DNA from 4 places in the Mesorhizobium sp. B2-4-18 genome. Region 2 is predicted to be linked to each of the others. Evidence: predicted binding sites of a transcription regulator. Region 2 holds the regulator's gene; each other region holds the start of a gene.
The links. The regulator LexA, encoded in region 2, represses DNA repair genes until DNA is damaged. The targets are predictions, from matches to a motif close to TGTTCNNNNTGTGTTCNG.
Positions count from the first base shown of each region.

Region 1 (4,892 bases), on a different contig from region 2:
GTGCCGAGCAGGCGGTAGAAGCCTTTCGCCAGCACCATGCCGGCAACCGGCTGGGCGACGATGAACACCGTCATCATCGCCCATTGCGGATGGTCGAGCTTCAGCGCGTAAGCGGCCAGCAATGCGATCATGCCGGCCGAAACGGTGCGCAGCGCGAAAATCCAGTCCGAGCGTGTCGGTTGCGTCAGCCCGGCCAGGCTCGTCTCGAAATAGGTTTTCAGCCGCGCCCAGGTCACATGCTGGTCTCCATGTCAGGAACGCAAGCTAAACGCGCCAGCGGCTAGATATCCAGCACTTCCGTCTCGGCGAACTCGGCGCGTTCCTGGATGAAGCGGAAGCGGGCTTCGGGTTTGGTGCCCATCAGCTCGTCGACCCTGTCCTTGGTGGCGGAATCGATTTCGTTCACATCGACCCTGAGCAAGGTGCGCTTCCTTGGATCCATGGTGGTTTCCTTGAGCTGCGCGGCCATCATTTCGCCCAGGCCCTTGAAGCGGCCAAGCTCGACCTTGCCGCGCCCGGTGAATTCGGTGCGCAGAAGCTCGTCCTTGTGGGCGTCGTCGCGGGCATAGGCGACCTTGCCGCCTTGCCTGATCGAGTAAAGCGGCGGCACCGCCAGATAGAGATGGCCGCCGCGCACCAGCGCCGGCATCTCCTGGTAGAAGAAGGTGATCAGCAGCGAAGCGATGTGTGCGCCGTCGACGTCGGCGTCGGTCATGATGATGACGCGGTCGTAGCGCAAATCCTCGTCACGGTATTTTGACCGCGTGCCGCAGCCGAGCGCCTGGATCAGGTCCGATATCTGCTGGTTGGCGGCCAGCTTGTCATTGCCGGCGCTGGCGACGTTGAGGATTTTTCCGCGCAGCGGCAAGACGGCCTGGCTGGCACGATCGCGCGCCTGCTTGGCCGAGCCGCCGGCGGAATCGCCTTCGACGATGAAGAGTTCGGCACCCGCCGCCGCGTTCTGCGTGCAGTCGGCGAGCTTGCCCGGCAAGCGCAGCTTGCGCACCGCGCTCTTGCGCGACACTTCCTTTTCCTGGCGGCGGCGCACCCGTTCGTCGGCGCGCGCGATCACCCAGTCGAGCAGCTTCGAGGCTTCCTGCGGATTGTCGGCCAGCCAATGGTCGAACGGGTCGCGGATCGCGGTCTCGACGATGCGTATCGCTTCGATCGTCGCCAGCCTGTCCTTGGTCTGGCCGACGAATTCCGGCTCGCGGATGAACACCGACAGCATGCCGGCGGCCGAAATCATGACGTCTTCCGAGGTGACGATCGAGGCGCGCTTGTTGCCGACGAGGTCGGCATAGGCGCGCAGACCGCGCGTCAGCACGTTTCGGAAGCCGGCTTCGTGGGTGCCGCCTTCACCGGTCGGGATGGTGTTGCAGTAGGAATTGATGAAGCCGTCGCCACCGAACCAGGTGACCGCCCATTCGAGCGAGCCATGGCCGCCTTGCTTGTCGCTCTTGCCGGCGAAGATTTCGCGCGTCACCTGGAAATCGTCGCCGAGCGACGCCTTCAGATAATCCTTGAGGCCGCCTGGGAAATGGAATTCCGCCTTGGCCGGTGTCTGATCCTTTTCCTTGATGAGGGAGGGATCGCAGGTCCAGCGGATCTCGACGCCGCCAAACAGGTACGCCTTCGAACGCGTCATGCGGTAGAGACGCGCCGGCTCGAAGGCCGCGCCCTTGCCGAAAATCTGCTCGTCGGGATGGAAGCGGATTTTTGTGCCGCGCCGGTTGTGGACTTCGCCGAGCTGCTCCAGTCCGGTCACCGGGACGCCGCGCGAAAAGCGCTGGCGATAGAGCTGGCGCCCACGTGCCACCTCGACCTCAAGATGATCCGACAGGGCGTTGACGACGGAGACGCCAACGCCGTGCAGGCCGCCTGATGTCTCGTAGACCTTGGAGTCGAACTTGCCGCCCGAATGCAGCGTCGTCATGATGACTTCGAGCGCCGGCTTCTTGAATTTTGGGTGCATGTCGACCGGAATGCCGCGGCCATTGTCGGTAACCGTGAGATGGCCGTCGGCGGAGAGTTCGACATCGATGAAGGTGGCGTGGCCGGCAACCGCTTCGTCCATCGAATTGTCGATGACCTCGGCGAACAGATGGTGCATCGCCTTGTCGTCGGTGCCGCCAATATACATGCCTGGCCGGCGGCGCACCGGCTCAAGGCCCTCAAGCACCTCGATGTCGGCGGCGCTGTAGCCCTCGCTGCCATCCTTGGTTGCGGCTGGACGCCTGGCGGCCGCCTGTACCAGCGGATCCGCCGGGCGCGCCGGCGTGCGAACCGGCTGCGGCTGTTTTTCCAGATTGCCGAAAAGATCGTTGTTGTCGTCCATGCCTGCCATAGAGTCCAAGCTGCGAATCACCCCGTCGATACTGCCACGCTTTTCAGCGCCAAGCGACGGAGGTTCCTGTTACGTTCGGGGATTTAACTGCTCTTACCCTAAAACCATTCGATAACCAAGCGGGCGGAAATAGGTCAAATGCCGCCGCGCAATATTCCTGATTCTTTAACAATGCCGCCTAGCCTGAGCCCAACATAACAAGAAACGACGGGCATCAGGGGTTTTCGGCGTGAGGGGCAAGGCCATAACGATGATCGGCATCGCCGCCGTTTTCGGCGCGATCTCGATCTTTGCCGCGGATTTCTGGGTCAAGAGCCAAGCGAAGGCCGATGCCCAGGAGAAAACGGCCTCGATCGCCGCTCCGGCCGCGCCCAGGATCGAGTTCAAGACCATCGTGGTGGCGAACGCGCCGTTGCGCTACGGCATGGAGCTCGACCGCGCCAAGCTCAGCGAAATCCCGTGGCCGCAGGATTCCCTTCCGCAGGGCGCCTTTGCCACCATCAATGGATTGCTCGGCGAAGGCGGCCGGGTCGCGCTGTCGCCGATCGAGATCAACGAGCCGGTGCTGCTTACCAAGCTGTCGGGACCGAACGGCCGCGCAACGCTGTCCAACATGCTGACGCCCGGAATGCGGGCGGTCACCATCCGCACCGACGAGATCGCCGGCGTCGGTGGCTTCGTGACGCCGGGCGACCGGGTCGATGTCGTGCTGACGCGCGATGCCGGCGAAATCCAGGAAGTCGCCAAGAACGCGCAAGGGGCTGCCGGTTCGACCATCACCTCGGAGATCGTCGTTGCCGACGCCAAGGTGCTCAGCGTCGGGCAGGGCGCCGACGAGCGCCAGACGACGCCGCAGGTGGCCAATTCCGTGACCCTCGAGGTGACGAGCGACGGCGCGCAGAAAGTGGCGCTTGCCCGCACCGTCGGAACGCTGTCGCTGTCGCTTCGCTCCGCCAGCGAAGGCGGCGATGGCAAGAACGGCGTCACCACCATCTCTTCCTTCGGCGGATCCGTCGCTTCCAAGACGCAGGCCGTGGCCGGCTCCTTGTTCGATGCCATAGCGAAGGAGCCGGAGAAGCCGAAATTCAAGACGATCATCGTGACGCGCGGCACGCAGGCCGAGGAATATCAGGTTCCAACGCGGGACCAGAAGTAAAGACCGGTGGGGACCGGGCGGGACGGGACAATGTTGATGCGTACCCTATATCGAATGACGGCTCGGTCGCGCTTGGTGCGCGCCCTGGCGATGGCGTTTACCCTGGCTGCGAGCGGCGTGCTTGCCTTGCCCGGAGCGGCGAAGGCGGACAACGACATCGTCTATGTCTCGTCGACCAAGAATGCGTCGATCAAGGTTGCCAAGGGCAAGCCCAAGACGATCATGACGAGCGCGGCCTTCTACCAGATCGTCATCGGTGATCCGGAGATCGCCAACGTCAACCCGCTGACCGACAAATCCTTCTATGTGCTGGGCAACAATCTCGGCACCACCGGCATTGCGCTGTTCGACCAGAACAAGCAGCTCGTCGGCACCGTGGACATCGAGGTGACGCTCGACACCGACCAATTGGCGAACACTATCCGTGCCAGTGTGCCGGACGCCAAGATCAAGGTCGGCTCGGCCAACGGCCGTGTCGTGCTGTCGGGTGAGGCGGATGACGCGGTTGCAGCGGATAAGGCAAGCAAGATCGCCAGCCGCTTTTCCGGCAATGAGGAAGTGATCAACTCGGTCAATATCTCTTCGTCGCAGCAGGTTCAGCTCAATGTCCGGTTCGTCGAGATCAACCGCCAGGCAGGGCAGGACCTGGGCGCGAAATACAGCGCCAATTTCGCCTACGGCTTCGGCGGTCGCGACATTTCACTGGATCCGGGCACGGTCCCAGCGGCGGGGACCGGCGAGATCATCGGCCGACTGCTGTCGAACGGCGTCTCGATCGACATTGCCATCAAGGCGCTGGAAGAGCGCGGCCTTGCCCGTCGGCTGGCTGAGCCGAACCTGATCGCGCGTTCAGGGGAGACAGCGAGCTTCCTGGCCGGCGGCGAATTTCCGATCCCGGTTTCGGAGGACAACGGCAAGATTTCGGTCAGCTACAAGAAATATGGCGTTAGCCTGGATTTCAAGCCGACCGTACTCAAGGACGGGCTGGTCAGCCTCGACATCGCGCCGGAAGTCTCCTCGATCGATGCGTCGGCGTCCTACAATATCGGCAACATTTCCGTGCCCGGCTTCATCGTGCGCCGCGCCAAGACCTCGGTCGACCTGAAGAACGGCCAGAGCTTCATGATCGCCGGGCTTTTGCAGTCCCAGAACGACATCACCACGTCTCGCATTCCCGGCCTTGGCAAGATGCCGGTGCTTGGAGCGCTGTTTTCGTCGAAATCCTATCAGCGGCGCGAGACCGACCTGGTCATCATCGTCACGCCCTACCTGGTCAAGCCGGTCGATCCGTCGAAGAAAATGGTTGAGCCGACCGATGGCACGCAGCCAGCCAGCAATGTCGACTATTTCCTCAACAACACCGAGGAGGTGAAGGCGCCGGATACGGGC
Region 1 is NZ_VFUW01000002.1:165,236-170,127, reverse strand. It holds gene FJ527_RS04325 (FUSC family protein) at 1-236, opposite strand, end outside; gene parE (DNA topoisomerase IV subunit B) at 281-2,338, opposite strand; gene cpaB (Flp pilus assembly protein CpaB) at 2,577-3,503, shown strand; gene FJ527_RS04310 (type II and III secretion system protein family protein) at 3,534-4,892, shown strand, end outside.
Region 1: the regulator LexA is predicted to act here: its motif matches at 2,409-2,426, upstream of parE (DNA topoisomerase IV subunit B).

Region 2 (4,892 bases):
TGCCCTTGAGGATCTCGGCGGCGATGTTGCCGGCGTTGACGCCGACCTGCGTGTAATTGACCGCGAAGCTCGCCGGCACGGTACCGTTACGGACCGCACTGTCATCGGAGTTGACGACCGGGATACCGGCCTGGCGGGCGGCCGCGGAGACAGCGGCGATCGCCGGCTGGATCAGGTTCGAGGCCGGGCCGTAGACCACGTCGGCCTTGCCGGCGAGCGAAGCGATGCGTTGCTGGATGTCATTGACGTTGTCTATGCCGACCTCCACCACCTCGAAGCCCGCGGCCGGTGCCGCCGCCTTGATCTTTTCGACCAAGGCAACGTCATTGGCCTCACCGGGATTATAAGGCACGCCGAAGCGCTTGGCGTTCGGCAGCAGCTTCTTGGTGAAGGCCATCACCGCGGCGACGTCCTGCAGATCGCTGGCGCCGGTCATGCCTTCGTCTCCGGCGTCCCATGACGGCACCAGCTTGGCCGCCACCGGATCGGTGACCGCGGCAAAAACGATCGGAATGCCGGAACCGGCGAGCGCTTTCTTGGCGATCTGTGAGACCGGCGTGGTGATGGTGTAGATCAGCTTGGGCTGCTCGGCCTGCAGCTTGGCGATCATCTGCGGCACCAGCGACGCATCGAAATTGGTGTGGCTCTCCGTGTAGACGACGTCCTTGCCCTCGACGAAGCCGTTATCCGTCAGCGCCTTCTTGAAGCCGGCTATGGCGGCGTTCAATTGCGGATGCTCGCCGAAATTGGCAATGCCGATACGGATCTGATCGGCCGCGGCACTGCCGGCACTGACCATCAATGCGCCTGCCAGGGCCAAGCCCGACAACCAAGCGGATTTCGACTTCAACATCATTTCCTCCCAGATTTGATCAGGGCCGCTTGGAAACGCGGCTACTACGGCGATCATGGTGAGTCCGCTGGTCTGTGTCAAACATTATATATAATTGTTGCTGTGACGCACTATCATATATACTTTTCGCCAGACGACGGATTGATCACCATGCTGAATGAAACGAGTTCCACAAAAACGGAAGCCGCCTATCAGCTGTTGCGGCGCGACATCCTGACCACGCGCCTCATGCCCGGCGCCCCGCTCAAACTGAGTGCGCTGCGCGGCACCTATGGCGTCGGCTGGACACCGTTGCGCGAAGCCCTGTCGCGGCTCGAGGCCGAACGCCTGGTCACCGCGATCAGCAATCGTGGTTTTGCCGTGGCTCCGGTGTCGCGGGCCGAGCTGGAGGATCTGGCACGCGCCAGGATGGTGGTCGAGATACCCCTGTTCCTCGAATCGATGGAAAAAGGCGGCAGGGAGTGGGAGGATGCCGTGGTCACCGCCCACTACCGGCTCTCGCGTTGCAAGACGGCGGTCGACGATCCCTCGGACGCGGCCGTCGACAGATGGGACGAGAACCACGAGGCTTTCCATGCGGCGCTGCTGAGCGCCGCCACATGCGACTGGCTGTTGCGGTTCCGCTCGACGATCTCGGATCAGCTGCGCCGGCATCATCGCTTTCTTGGTCTGGCGCCGACACTGCGGGCCGCGGCCGGCCTCAAGGATGGCTATGAAGAGGCAATCGAAGCGCTGCGCGAAGCGATTGCGATCGAACACCATACCGCGATCATGGAAGCGGCGCTCGACCGTGACATCGAGCGGGCCAAGGCGCTGATGACGGCGCATATCGGCTACACACTGCACGTCTATGTCCACAGCGAAGACAGCGGCGCCACCAGATACGCCGCTCGCGCCGGCAGCTTGAAGGCGGGTTCGGGATAACTTCAGCGCTTCCGCGACCCCTATTCGAACGCGCTGGCCGGAGTGCGCCGAACGCCCGGATCCATGGCCGCCCGAAGCTACCAATCGTTGGCATTTTGGTTTCGTTTCGTTCCGCGAATAATGGCTCCGCGAATTATACGTCCCCCCGAGGAGAAACCTTCCAACTAACTGATGCCAAAGCCTCGTCGGCGGATGGGCCACAGGCCATTAACCAAAACGATTTCAATGCGCCTGCCGATGGCGGAAAGGGCTGGTTGCTGCCCGCCGTCGCGGGCAAAAAACTTCAGACCCCTTAACAAATTCATTAAACTTTAAACGGTTGCAGAACACAACTGGAACAGATAGTGTTTGTTCTGGGTTTGTTTTTTCGATTCTGGTTCAACCTTTCGTTCAATGTCTTGGGGGCCGCCATGCTGACACGCAAGCAACATGAACTGCTGATGTTCATCCACGAACGGCTCAAGGAAAGCGGGATACCGCCTTCCTTCGACGAGATGAAGGAAGCACTCGATCTTGCCTCCAAGTCGGGGATCCATCGCCTGATCACGGCCCTGGAGGAGCGCGGCTTCATTCGCCGGCTACCCAATCGGGCGCGCGCGCTGGAAGTGCTGCGGCTGCCGGACTCGATCGCGCCGGGCCTCAATGCGGCAAAGAAGTTCTCGCCAAGCGTCATCCAAGGCAGCCTTGGCCAAGGCAGTCTCGGACGCCAGATCAGGCCGGCCGCTGCGCCTTCGCGCCTGCCCGCGGCCGGCAACGACGACGACGCGGTTTCAGCCGTGTCCATCCCGGTCATGGGCCGTATCGCCGCCGGTGTGCCGATCGATGCCATCCAGCATCAGACGCATTCGATCTCGGTGCCGCCGGACATGATCATGGGCGGCGAGCACTATGCGTTGGAGGTCAAGGGCGACTCGATGATCGAGGCTGGTATCTTCGATGGAGACACGGTCATTATCCGCAATGCCGACACGGCAAGCCCGGGCGAAATTATCGTGGCACTGGTCGACGAAGAGGAAGCGACACTGAAGCGGTTCCGCCGCAAAGGCGCTTCGATCGCGCTCGAGGCCGCCAATCCAGCCTACGAAACGCGCATTTTCGGGCCGGACAGGGTCAAGGTACAAGGCAAGCTGGTCGGGTTGATCAGGCGCTACTGAACCGGCTTGTTATCGGGCTTGTCGGGTTTTTTGTACGGCGGCAGCCCCCTCGCCTCGCGTGAGAATTTTCGCTGTTCGTGCCAGGGCCGGTATGGTCCGTCGACGGCAAATGCGATCGCGGCCCGGGTCGTGGCCGACTGGGGATTGAAGAAGACGGCAGCGCTTCCCTTGCGGGCGAGCTGCCGTTTGGTGACGACGAGAACCAGTGGATTGTGGCAGGCGTCATAGGCGGTTGCGTCATTGACGATGATCAGGTCGGCGAAAGCGCAGGCTTTCCAGGTGGTCTTGCGGTCCTCGACATAGGCAATGATCGCGCCGGAAGGGTGCCTGGCAAGGCACAGGCCTTCGCGGCAGTAGAAGGGCGATCCCGGCGGCAGGTCGGTGGGACTGGCAACATCGAATTGCCTGTCTGTCGTGTCGAACATTTCCGGTTTGACGATTGTTTCGGAGATCAGGGCGCGCTTCCAGTTGTCGGTTGCGAATTCGTTCGGACGTTCCCGGTTGACGGCCAGTTCGCCATTGCCGATCGGCAGCGCGACCAGCCGCGCATCTTCCGAGATCAGCACATCGGGCGCGCGTGTGTGCGACACAGTCAACAGGCCGGCAAGCGCGAATGGCAGCGCCGCGAGCCGCAGCCATGTCGTCGCCATCGTCGCGATTGCCAGCGCGACGGTGACCAGCAGCACGGATTGCTGCGAAATCAGCCCGACTCCATCGACCGGAGAGCGCTCCGATATCCACGCCGACACGGCGATCATTGCTGTCAGGCCCTTGCCCATGAGGTAGAGAGCCGGCCAATCCAATCCGAATGGCATCAACAGCGCGCTGGCGACGGCCAGGAACATCACGACCGACACGATAGGCATCACGGCCAGATTGGCGAACAGGCTGAGCGGCGATACCCGCTGGAAATGCCAGATGGCAAACAGTGCCGTGGCGCTGCCGGCGATAATGGACGTCATGGCCAATCCTCCTGTCGCCAGCAGGAATTTTCGCGTCAGGAACCCCGCCAGGGATCGCTTTGGCGGCGGTGGCCGCGTCTTTCCCGCATGGTGATCGGCCCAGCCGGCATAAGCGCCAACCAGGGCCGCGGTCGCGGCGAACGACATCTGAAAGCTCGGGCCGACGACCTCGTGAGGCGAGACCAGGATGACGGCGATCGCCGAGATCGCCAGATTGCGCATGGTCAGGGCAGCGCGATCGAAGAAGACGGCAATCAGCATCACCGCCAGCATGATGAAGCTGCGTTCGGCGGCAACGACGACACCGGAAATGATGAGATAGGCCGCGATCGAGAACAGTGCGGCGGCGGCCGCGTATTTCTTCACCGGCCGGCGCGCGGAAAAGTCTGGAAACAGCGCGAAGGCACCACGCAGCAGACCCATGATGGTGCCGGCCACAAGCGCCATATGCAGTCCCGAAATAGAGATGATGTGATAGATGCCGGTACGCCGCATCGCTTCATTGATTTCATCGGGTATGCCGGCGCGCACGCCGACGATCAGCGCCGCCGCGATCTCGCCTTCAGCGCCGCCGACGCTGCCCCTGATGTGGTCGGCGATGGCTTCGCGGGCATTTTCGATGCCTGAAAAAAAGCGAGCCGATAGCGGCATCTCACCGTCGTCGGCGGAAACAACCGTCGGATTGCCGAGAAAGAAGCCGCTGCCGCCGATGCCGGCGAAATAGCTGTCGAAAGAGAAGTCGTAGCTGTCCGGCCGCACCGGGCCGGTCGGCGGCAACAGTTTGGCGTAGCCTGTGATGAGCGAGCCGGCGGTCATTCCCGGTGGTATCTTGCGTGCGGAAAGCCGGACCCTTTCCGGTGCATAGCGCAGTTTCGGCCGGGCGGTCGAAATCACGTCCATGGTCAGCCGGATGCGGCCGCTCTCCATCTCTTCGAGCGAGACCACGCGGCCGGTCAGTTGGGTGGAGATTTCCGAACCCAGCATCCGGGTTCCGGCTCG
Region 2 is NZ_VFUW01000017.1:34,409-39,300, forward strand. It holds gene FJ527_RS27990 (ABC transporter substrate-binding protein) at 1-853, opposite strand, end outside; gene FJ527_RS27995 (GntR family transcriptional regulator) at 1,004-1,777, shown strand; gene lexA (transcriptional repressor LexA) at 2,188-2,931, shown strand; gene FJ527_RS28005 (ComEC/Rec2 family competence protein) at 2,925-4,892, opposite strand, start outside.

Region 3 (4,892 bases), on a different contig from region 2:
GCTCAGGCTACATCGCCGCCGACCCACTATGTCAAATCGGCTGGCAGCAACATCGCGTATCAGGTAACGGGCAACGGCCCCGTAGACCTCATTTATGTGCCAGGCTGGGTTTCCAATCTCGACCTTGCCTGGGCATCGCCCAGGCTGGCGCATGTCCTGCACCGTCTCGGCTCTTTTTGCCGGCTGATCCGGATGGACAAGCGCGGCACCGGACTGTCGGATCGCAATGTCGGCCTGCCGACGCTCGAAGAGCGTATGGAAGACGTGCGCGCGGTCCTGGACGCGGTCGGTTCGAAGCGTACCGTCCTGTTCGGCAGCTCCGAGGGCGGCAGCATGTGCATGCTGTTTGCCGCGACCTATCCCGAACGCACGGCCGCCCTCATCTTGAACGGGACCTATGCCCGAGGTGTATGGGCGCCGGACTACCCCTGGGCCAAAACCAAGGCGCAGGTGGAAAGAGAACTCGTCGCCATCGAGCGCGAATGGGGAGAGCCGGCCGACCTCAGCAATGCCGCGCCCAGCCTGATGAACGATGCATTCGAGCGCGAATGGTTCGCGGCCTTCCTGCGCAATTCAGCTTCGCCCGCCGATGCGATCTCGCTGTGGTACTGGAGCACCGAAATCGACGTTCGGGAGATACTGGGAGCCATCCACGTTCCAACGCTAATCGTTCAGAGAACGGGCGATCGCTGGGTCAAGGCCGAGGAGGGGCGCTACCTGGCGAAACACATACCGAGCGCGAGCTACATCGAGCTCGCGGGCAACGACCATGTCATCTGGGGGGAAGGCTCCGATCGCCTGATCGATGAGATCCAGTCCTTTGTCAGCGGCACCTTGCCGGCGGCACCCGGCGAGCGTGTGCTGGTCACCATTCTCTGCGTGGACATCACCTCGCCATCTGCGTCCCCCGATGGCCAGGATTTGAGGCGGGGATATGTCGACGCGATCTGCGATCAAGTCCAACTGGCCCAGGGCAGGGAGATACGGCGCAACGCGAATGGCCTCCTCGCTGCCTTCCAGCGTCCGACGCGGGCGATCCAATGCGCCATGGCGATCCGCGACGGTTTGAAGCCATCTGGCCTCGGCGTCCGTGCCGCGGTGCATATTGGCGAGTGCGAAAAGCAAGACGGTGATTTAACCGGCACCGCCATCGACCAAGCAGTGCTGATGCTCGACCAAGCCTTGCCGGGCGAGATCGTTACGTCGCGCACAATCCACGATCTCGTGCCGGGCTCCGGCCTTGTGTTTACAGAGCGCGGCGGGACGGAAACAGGCGCCGTGCCGGGAGGCGGGCAACTCTATGGGGTCGGTGCAGCGTCGGCCCGACAGTAGCGAAGCGCCATGGTGTCGGTTGGCGCGCCGTCGGGGACAGTCCCTTTTCCACTCAAAGCTCCTTTTCCGCCAGCTCCCTGAATGCGTCGGGCACCGAGCGGGCCGCCTCCAGCGCCACCGTACCGTAGCCGACCGCCTGTTTGCCGAAACGCTGGCGGATCTTGTCGATGGCGCGGTCGGCGCCGAAGCGCGCGAGGCCTTTTTGGCTACCCGGGCGGCGCTTCTCGTCGGCGAGGCCGAGCGGCAGGTCGAGCTGCAGTTCGGCGCTCTCCTCCAGATGCGAGACCGAGATCGCCAGCAGCGAGATCGTTTTCTCCCGGGGATGCTCGGCGAGCACGCCGCGCACCAAATCCCCTGCGATCTCGGCCAGCATGGCGGTCGCCGAGATCGGCTGTTCCAGCGTGATCGAGCGCGTGACGGCGCTGAGATCGGCAAAGCGCACGCGCACGGTTACCGTGCGGCCGGGACGGTTCTTGGCGCGCAGCCGGCTGGCGACGCGATCGGCCAGATGCAGCAGTGTGGGCACGATCACTCGCGCCACGGCCGGCTTTTGCCCGAGCGCCGATTGCGCGCCGGCCGAGTGCGCCCGGCGCTTCGTCTCCAGCTTGCGCGGATCGCGGTTCCACGACAGCGCCGTGAGCTTTTCGCCGGCCGCGGGGCCTAGCAGCCGGGTCAGGGCGCCGCTGTGGGTCCGGGCCAGCTCGCCGATGGTCTCGACGCCGATCTCGGCCAAGCGCGCCCTGGTTGCCGGGCCGACGCCCCACATCAGCGAGACCGGCAAATCGTGCAGAAAGGCAAGCTCGGTGCCGGGCTCGACCACCACCAGCCCGTCTGGCTTGGCGACTTGCGAGGCGATCTTGGCCAGATGCTTGGTGCGAGCCACGCCGATCGAGATCGGCAGGCCGAGTTCGGCCCGCACACGGCCGCGGATCGCCGTCGCGATTTCCCGCGGGGAGCCGAACAGATGCGTGCAGCCGGCGACATCAGCGAAGGCCTCGTCGATGGAGATGCGTTCGACCACCGGCGTGAAATCGTCGAGCACCTTGATCGCCGCGTCGCCCAGCCGCTGGTAGTGGCTGAAATTGCCGCCGACGAAGATCAATTGCGGGCAAAGCTCGCGCGCTTTGCGTCCAGGCATGCCGCCGCGCACGCCAAAGGCGCGCGCTTCGTAAGAGGCGGCGAGCACCACGCCGCCGCCAACCGCGATCGGCTTGCCGCGCAGCGACGGGTCGAGCAGTTGCTCGACCGAGGCATAGAAGGCGTCGAGATCGGCATGCAGGATGGTGGCCGTTGTTTCCATCCTGTTCCGCTCATCCGCGATTGCTGATAGACAGGAACCTATAGTGAACAAACAGAGATCATTGTCAATTGGGTCCTTGGTGCATCGGTGTCCTTTGGGCGTAACCGAGGCGCGTAAAGTGCCTCCTTTTCCCACAGGGCGGAAGGAGGCAGCGCCACTTCCTAGACAACATGCTCCGCCCGCAGTGCCGCCTTCATCCGTTCCAGCGCCGGCTCGCCGCCGGCCGCCAGTTCGTCGGCGATGCGGGCGAGCTTGTCGTCGGATTTGCGGTGCCTGCTGCCCCAGGCGCCGAGCGTGGCCAGCACCGGCAGGAGATCGATGCCGGCTTCGGTCAGCCGGTAGATCGCCTTCAGCCCGTGGCTAGGGTCGTCGCTGCGGGTGAGGATGCCTTCGTCCTGCAGCGTCTGCAGCCGCTCGGCCAATGTGCGCGAGGAGATGCCTTCATCGGATTGCAGGAACTCGCGAAAATGCTTTTTGCCGGCGAAGACCAGGTCGCGGATGATGAGCAGCGTCCAGCGGTCGCCGAGCAATTCCAGCGACAGGCTGATCGGGCAGCCGGATCTTTCACGCGTCGACATCTCTACGGTTCCATTTTTAAATCACTTTACTATTGACATCGTTCTTTCCATCAGTCAAATGCTTCCAAAAGTAAATCGTTGGGCCGCAACTTGGCCAGCAGGAGGACGTCATGAGTCAGGCCGTCGGGAAAATCAGCTCACCAAGAACCGTCGTGGTCATCGGGGCCACCAACGAGGTTGGCAAGGCGGTCGCTCAGGTCCTGACCGGGCAGGGGCATATTGTGCGCGGCGTGGCGCGCAGCCTGGGTGTCGCGCTTGACGATAGCGACGCGCTCGCCTCCGCCTTTTCCGGTGCCGACAGCGCCTATGTAATGATTCCGTTCGACGTCACGGCGCCAGATCTTCATGGCTTCGAGGATGAAGTCGGCGCGCGGCTGGCGGCGGCGATCGCGAAGTCAGGCGTGCGCCGCGTCGTGCTGCTCAGCGGCCTCAATGCCCATCTCAGGATGGGAACTTCGCTCGGCGCCGCCTTGATGGAGGACCGGCTGGCGGCGCTCGGCCTCGACGAACTGGTGTTTTTGCGCGCCTCGTTCTTCATGGAGAACTTCGCCAAGGGCATGGGCTTTGTCCAGCAGGCCGCTTCCGGCATCTTCATGACGCCGTTCCGTGGCGATCTGCCGATGCCTTTGATTGCTGCCAGCGATCTCGGCCAGCGCGCCGCCGCCCTGCTGGACGCTACGCGTTTTCCAAGCGAGCGGATTATCGAATTGCATGGCGGCGGCTATTATACCTTCGAGCAGGCCACCGCGATCCTGGGCAGCGCGATGGGGAGGCAGGTCACTTACAAGGCGGCTCCATTCACTGAGGCGCGCGCCGGGATGATCGCCAACGGCCTGTCACCGAGCTTTGCCGATGCGCTCGGCGAAACGGCGGCGAGTTTCAACAAGGGTGAACGCTGGGCACTTGAGGCACCGTCAATCCGCAACGCCACGCCGACCACTTTCGAGAGCTGGGCACAAGCCTTTGCCCGTTCGCAAAGCGCGGCGTGATCCTTCCTGCCTGGAATCCGGAAACGAGGAGAACCCCATGAAAAAGCTGATCCTTCAGATGCAGATGTCGGTCGACGGCTTTGTCGGTGCCAATGAGAACCACCCCTGGCAACTTTGGGGATGGGGCGACGACATCGGCTGGGACGAGGAACTGAAGCGTGATTTCAACGCGGTGTTTGCCGGCATCGACACCATCCTGCTCAGCCGCAAGATGGCTGAGGAAGGTTACCTCACCCATTGGGGCAACGCGGCGCGGAAATATCCGGCCGATCCGTTCTATGCCTTCGCCCAGCGTATCGTCGAAGCGCGCAAGGTGGTGCCGAGCGACAGGCTCGAGACCTCGCGATGGGAGCGCACGACGGTGGTGAGCGGCGACCTGCCGCGCGAGGTCAACGCATTGAAGGCGGGTGAGGGCGGCGACATGGCCGTCTTCGGCGGGGCGGGCTTTGCGTCGGCGCTGATCGCGGCCGGGGTGGTCGACGAGTTCCAGCTGTTCGTCAATCCGGCCGTGCTGGGCGCCGGCCGCCGCATCTTCGACCAAGGCGGGTTCCGAAACCTGCTTCTGCTCGGCTCGAAGGCTTATGGCTGCGGCATGGTGGTCAGCCGCTACGCGCCAGCGGGCTGATTACCGGCGTGCAGGCCGCACGCCGGTAAAAAGACGTTTGGCCGGAATCCTTTGCCCGCTTCTCTTCG
Region 3 is NZ_VFUW01000010.1:117,412-122,303, forward strand. It holds gene FJ527_RS23000 (alpha/beta fold hydrolase) at 1-1,332, shown strand, start outside; gene dinB (DNA polymerase IV) at 1,385-2,632, opposite strand; gene FJ527_RS23010 (helix-turn-helix domain-containing protein) at 2,794-3,210, opposite strand; gene FJ527_RS23015 (NmrA family NAD(P)-binding protein) at 3,321-4,199, shown strand; gene FJ527_RS23020 (dihydrofolate reductase family protein) at 4,237-4,824, shown strand.
Region 3: the regulator LexA is predicted to act here: its motif matches at 2,665-2,682, upstream of dinB (DNA polymerase IV).

Region 4 (4,892 bases), on a different contig from region 2:
ACAGGTACATGGCGCGCGCGCCGAGCGGGTTCTTCAGGCCCGGATCCATGCCGCCGGCGAACTTGGCGAGTTCGGGCTGGCGCTTGATCATCTGCGAAGGCGGCGTCCAGGTCGGCCATTCGCGCTTGATGGCGATATGGGCCGTGCCGTGCCATTCGAAGCCCTCACGGCCGACGCCGATCCCGTAGCGGATTGCCCGGCCATCGCCTTCGACGAAGTACAGGAACTTGTTCTGCGTATCGACGATGATGGTGCCGGGCTTTTCCTTGGAGTCGTAACTCACTTCCTGGCGATGGTACTTCGAGGGGACCTTCTCGATCGGAATACGCGGCAGCTGGTAACCGGCATCGGTCACCGCGCCATAGTCGTTGGAGAACATCTGCCCGCCGATGGTGCTGCAACCGGCAATAGCAGTGGACAGCGCCAATGCGGCGATTGTTGCAAGCGACTTCATGCGCATGTGGTGATCCGGTGCCCCGCCCAAACTAGAGCGGCACGAGTCGGCCGCTTTCTCGCCATCATTCATGCTGGCATTTGCTTTGCTTGCCAAGCACACGATGCCTATATGCGGGGACTTACGTGCTGGTATGCGTATCACTATGGCATTTCGGCAACATACTTCACCGGATTGTGAAGGAAATTCAATGGGCCTGAATCGCAGGCCCGCGAAACTCGAGGATCCGTCATGAATGTCGGCGACGCCGCTCACCGCTCAGGCCTGCCGGCCAAGACCATCCGCTACTATGAGGAGATCGGCCTGATCGCGCCCGCGCGCGCCGCCAATGGCTATCGCGATTATTCGGGCGACGATATCCACCGGCTGGCCTTCCTGCGCCGCGCGCGCAATCTCGGCTTTTCGATAGACGATTGTCGCCAGCTGATGGCGCTCTACAAGGATCGCGGCCGCGCCAGCCACGACGTGCGCGCAATCGCCGCCGCCCACGTCACCGCCATCGAGGAGAAGGTGCGCGAGCTGCAATCGATGCGCTCGACGCTGCAGAAGCTCGTTCACGCCTGCCATGGCGACGAGCGGCCGGACTGCCCGATTTTGGATGACATGGCGGGGGCGGCGTTGGCCGGCGGCAAACCCAACCGCGGAAGCGATAGACCACCTGTTGAAGACGGTGGCCTGGGCGGAGGCGGCGTTAGCCGCCTTGCCACGCGCTCGTGAAGCCGCCAGCATGGGTTCGTGTGGTATATTGCGCGCTCTGATATCAGCGTAGGGTAAAAGTACTGCCGCTGGTCGCCGGCCGGTGACCCCAATGACCGGAGAGAGCGCATGACCCGCGACCAGATGCTCGCCCACCTTCGCGCCGCCGATGCGGTCGCCCGCGAGGCTGCCGCGCACGGCCACCATCCGTTCGGCGCGGTGCTGGTCGGCCCCGACGACGCAATCCTCATGCGCCAAGGCAATATCGACACCCTGCATCACGCCGAGACCGAACTTGCGCGGCGCGCGGCGGCAGCCTATCCGCCGGAGTTTCTCTGGACATGCACGCTGGTCTCGACGGGCGAGCCCTGCGCGATGTGCACCGGAACGCTCTACTGGGCGAATATCGGCCAGCTGGTCTATGGCTTCGAGGAGACCGAGCTTCTCGCGCTGACAGGCGACCATCCCGAAAATCCGACGATGAGTCTGTCCGCGCGAATTGTGCTCGGCTCTGGGCAGAAGAAGATCGAGGTCCACGGCCCCTTCCCCGAAATTGAGGATGAACTTGTATCGGTGCACCGTGGCTTCTGGCAGCGGTAGTGGCTCCCCACCTCCCGCGAAAGGTCAGAAAGAGCGGACCGAACATAGGCGCAATGTGGACCGCTGCTACATGGACTCGAGCGGAAACGCCGCCCTTCGTTCGAATGACGCCAACCGGTCAACCCTGCGATATCCTGGTCAAAGCTGACGGCGAACTCCCAAATCCCCAAATTTGCCGCCGCCAGTCAGGCTCGGCGGTTTTGCCCGTATTGATGTCCCCCCAAACCGCCGAGCCGCCCCGGTCAGCCGGCAAACTCCCTCCAGGTCTGTCAAATACATAATCGCCGTTAAAAAGGTGATTATCCGGTTGACAAACCCAATCAAATCATAGGACTCTGACTATGACAGTGCTACAAGTTAGCCATCATGCTAGTGCCCTTCAGCAGTTTCATAGGAACCATGATCCTCTGCTTGATCGGGGTTTTGGCTTACAGGTGGTTTGGCCCAATCGCGCTGGTTGTTGTCGGCGGCATCGGGTTGCCAGCGTTGCTGGCGATTAACTTTTATAGGGCTGATTTGAAAAACCGGAAGCGGCTCAATTCAACAGATAGGGGCTTCTAGCCGCTCGCCACCCCGCTACCCAGCCGTAGGGGAATGGGTGGCGCCAGCTTGGGGACAGCTTCGCGGATCATAACAAGAACGCTTCGACCTGTGTTACGTTGCGTAAACAGAATCGGAGATTCGATCCATGGCAACCCCGCCGAAGAAGACCATTGCGCAGAAAACCCAAGAAGCCGCAAAGCAGTTGGAGCTTGAATTAGTGCAGTTCAAGCTCGGCAAGATTGCGATTAGCTTCAACCTGGATGTTGACCACGAAACCGTTTGGGCGACGGCCAATCAGATCGCCGACCTGTTTGAGCGTGACGCTGATACAGTCGGGCACCACATCAAATCCATCTATGCTGAAGGGGAATTAAGCGAAGCGGCAACTACCGCAAAATTTGCGGTAGTTCAAAAGGAGGGCACTCGGGAGGTCACGCGCGAAATCACGCACTACGATCTGGATGTGATTTTGGGCGTTGGCTTCCGAGTCAAATCCCCGCGAGCTTCTGAATTCCGCAAATGGGCAATGTCCACCCTAAAAGCCTACGTAGTTGATGGCTATGCCATCAACGAAGCTGGCCTTCGAGACAACCCGAATGCGCTACGAAAATTGGCAGCTCGAATTCGCGAGCTGCGCGCCGACGAAAAGAATGTTTATGAATCCGTCCGGCTGGTTTTCAAGGAAGCATCCAGCGACTACGAAGCGAACTCGGACCCCTGCAAGCGCTTCTATTCCATGCTTCAGGATAAGTTCCACTACGCGGTTCATCAGAACACCGCCGCAGGATTGATCCTCACCCGAGCTAGCCACAAGAAGCCCAACATGGGCGTTGTCAGTTTCGGCGGGAACATGCCAACCGTGCAGGAGGCACAAGTCGGCAAAAACTACTTGGACCACGACGAGCTATATGTGCTCCATATTCTTTGCGAGCAATTTCTGCTTTACGCCGAATCGAGCGCGATCAGGGGTCGGACGCTCACTATGCAGGAACTCGGCAGCAAGTTGGACAGTCTGCTTGCGGTCAATGAGTACCCCGTCTTCAAGGGTTATAAGGCCGCGCTTCACAAGAAGGCCGTGGAACATGCGCAAGCGGAGTACGCTATGTGGCAACGCCGCCTTGTGAAGGAAGAAACCGGCAAGCTAACGAAAGCCTAGCGTCCCATACGCTGGCGGCGTAGCAGTTCCTTAATCTGCTCATTGGTGAGCTTCGGCGCATGGGCGATCTTGTCCACAATGGCCTCGAAAGCCTTGTCTGAATTGTCCGTTTTTAGATCCCGCGCAGCGTCTTTAAACTTGTCGAGTTGACTCTTGGATTTTTCCGAGATTCCCATGCGTGATGCCTTGTTCTTTTTCGGCCTACGTTGATGAAGCGGGAGACGAGGGTTTCGGGAAACTTCGTCTCCCCGGAACCACCGGCCAATCCCGTTGGCTTGGTGTCGGGGCCGTGCTTGTTTCGGATAGCAACGACCGCTTCATGCCATTATGGCGTGATGAGATCGTATCATTGTTTCCCAAGAAACAGAACCAAAGGGATATCCATTTCCGGTACCTCAATCACCACCAGCGCGTTGCCGCTTGCAATGTTCTTCGTGAGAAACCTCTCGGCATTTGCGTCATAGCCTCGAACAAGGAGACGATCCTCGACAGTGAGGAGTTGGAAGTCTTCAAGCGAAAGCAGCACCTCTACAACTACCTGGTCCGCTGGCTTTTGGAGCGCCTTACAGCGGCTTGCCGAGAAAAGGCTCGCCTTGATGGCAACGGCCCGGCGAACCTCTTCGTCACCTTCTCTCGCCGTGCTGGCACCGACTACCAAGTGATGCGAAATTATTTTGAATTTATGAGGGACGGGCGCGAGCTGATGAAGCCGGTCCGCTCAATAGATTGGAATGTGTTTGATCCTGCAAACATACGGGTCGAAAACCACGCGGTGCGCGCCGGTCTACAGATTGCCGATGTCGTTACCAGTGCAACATGTGCTGGTCTAGAACCTGACGAGTACGGGAACGTTGAACCCCGCTACGCACTCTCGCTCAAGGCTCGCTACCTCAAAGAACACAAGCGCATATTGAACTGCGGCCTTACCCTGATCCCGCCAATAGGGCGCTCCCCACTCAGCAAAGAGCAGGGAGCGTTTATCGCCGAACTGAATAAGTGACAGGCCCCCGGACCCCTGATCCACATTGCTAGAATGCTGCTGCCCGAAGGCAACTCGGGGTGGCTCCGGCGCTTGCCTGCCACCCCAAATATGACATTTTTCCTATCCGCTTTCAATATGCTTTTCAGGAATATCCTGTCAAATCAATCGGTTAACTAGTAACCCATTGAAAATGATTCATTTTTCTTTCGGTGCGAGTATCGCCAGAGCGGCAATTCCAACTGCACCGGCCTGCGGAAGTGCGCTCGCTTCGCGTCAAGCAGGTCTGCGATAGGTGAGGCGCTTACCGGCAGCACCCTTCAAGGCGATGAAAGCGCGGGTGCCGTCATCAACGCCTATGGCGATACGGTTCGAATAGCGGAAATCGAATTCGGCAAGGTAGCGGTGCAAGTGCTGTTCGCCGCAATGCTGGTAAACGCCCTTCATGCCGCGCTTGACGATCG
Region 4 is NZ_VFUW01000001.1:584,939-589,830, forward strand. It holds gene FJ527_RS02680 (L,D-transpeptidase) at 1-460, opposite strand, end outside; gene cueR (Cu(I)-responsive transcriptional regulator) at 686-1,171, shown strand; gene FJ527_RS02690 (nucleoside deaminase) at 1,280-1,750, shown strand; gene rhuM (RhuM family protein) at 2,439-3,449, shown strand; gene FJ527_RS02700 (hypothetical protein) at 3,446-3,625, opposite strand; gene FJ527_RS02705 (DUF3800 domain-containing protein) at 3,631-4,449, shown strand; gene FJ527_RS02710 (IS1595 family transposase) at 4,705-4,892, opposite strand, start outside.
Region 4: the regulator LexA is predicted to act here: its motif matches at 2,375-2,392, upstream of rhuM (RhuM family protein).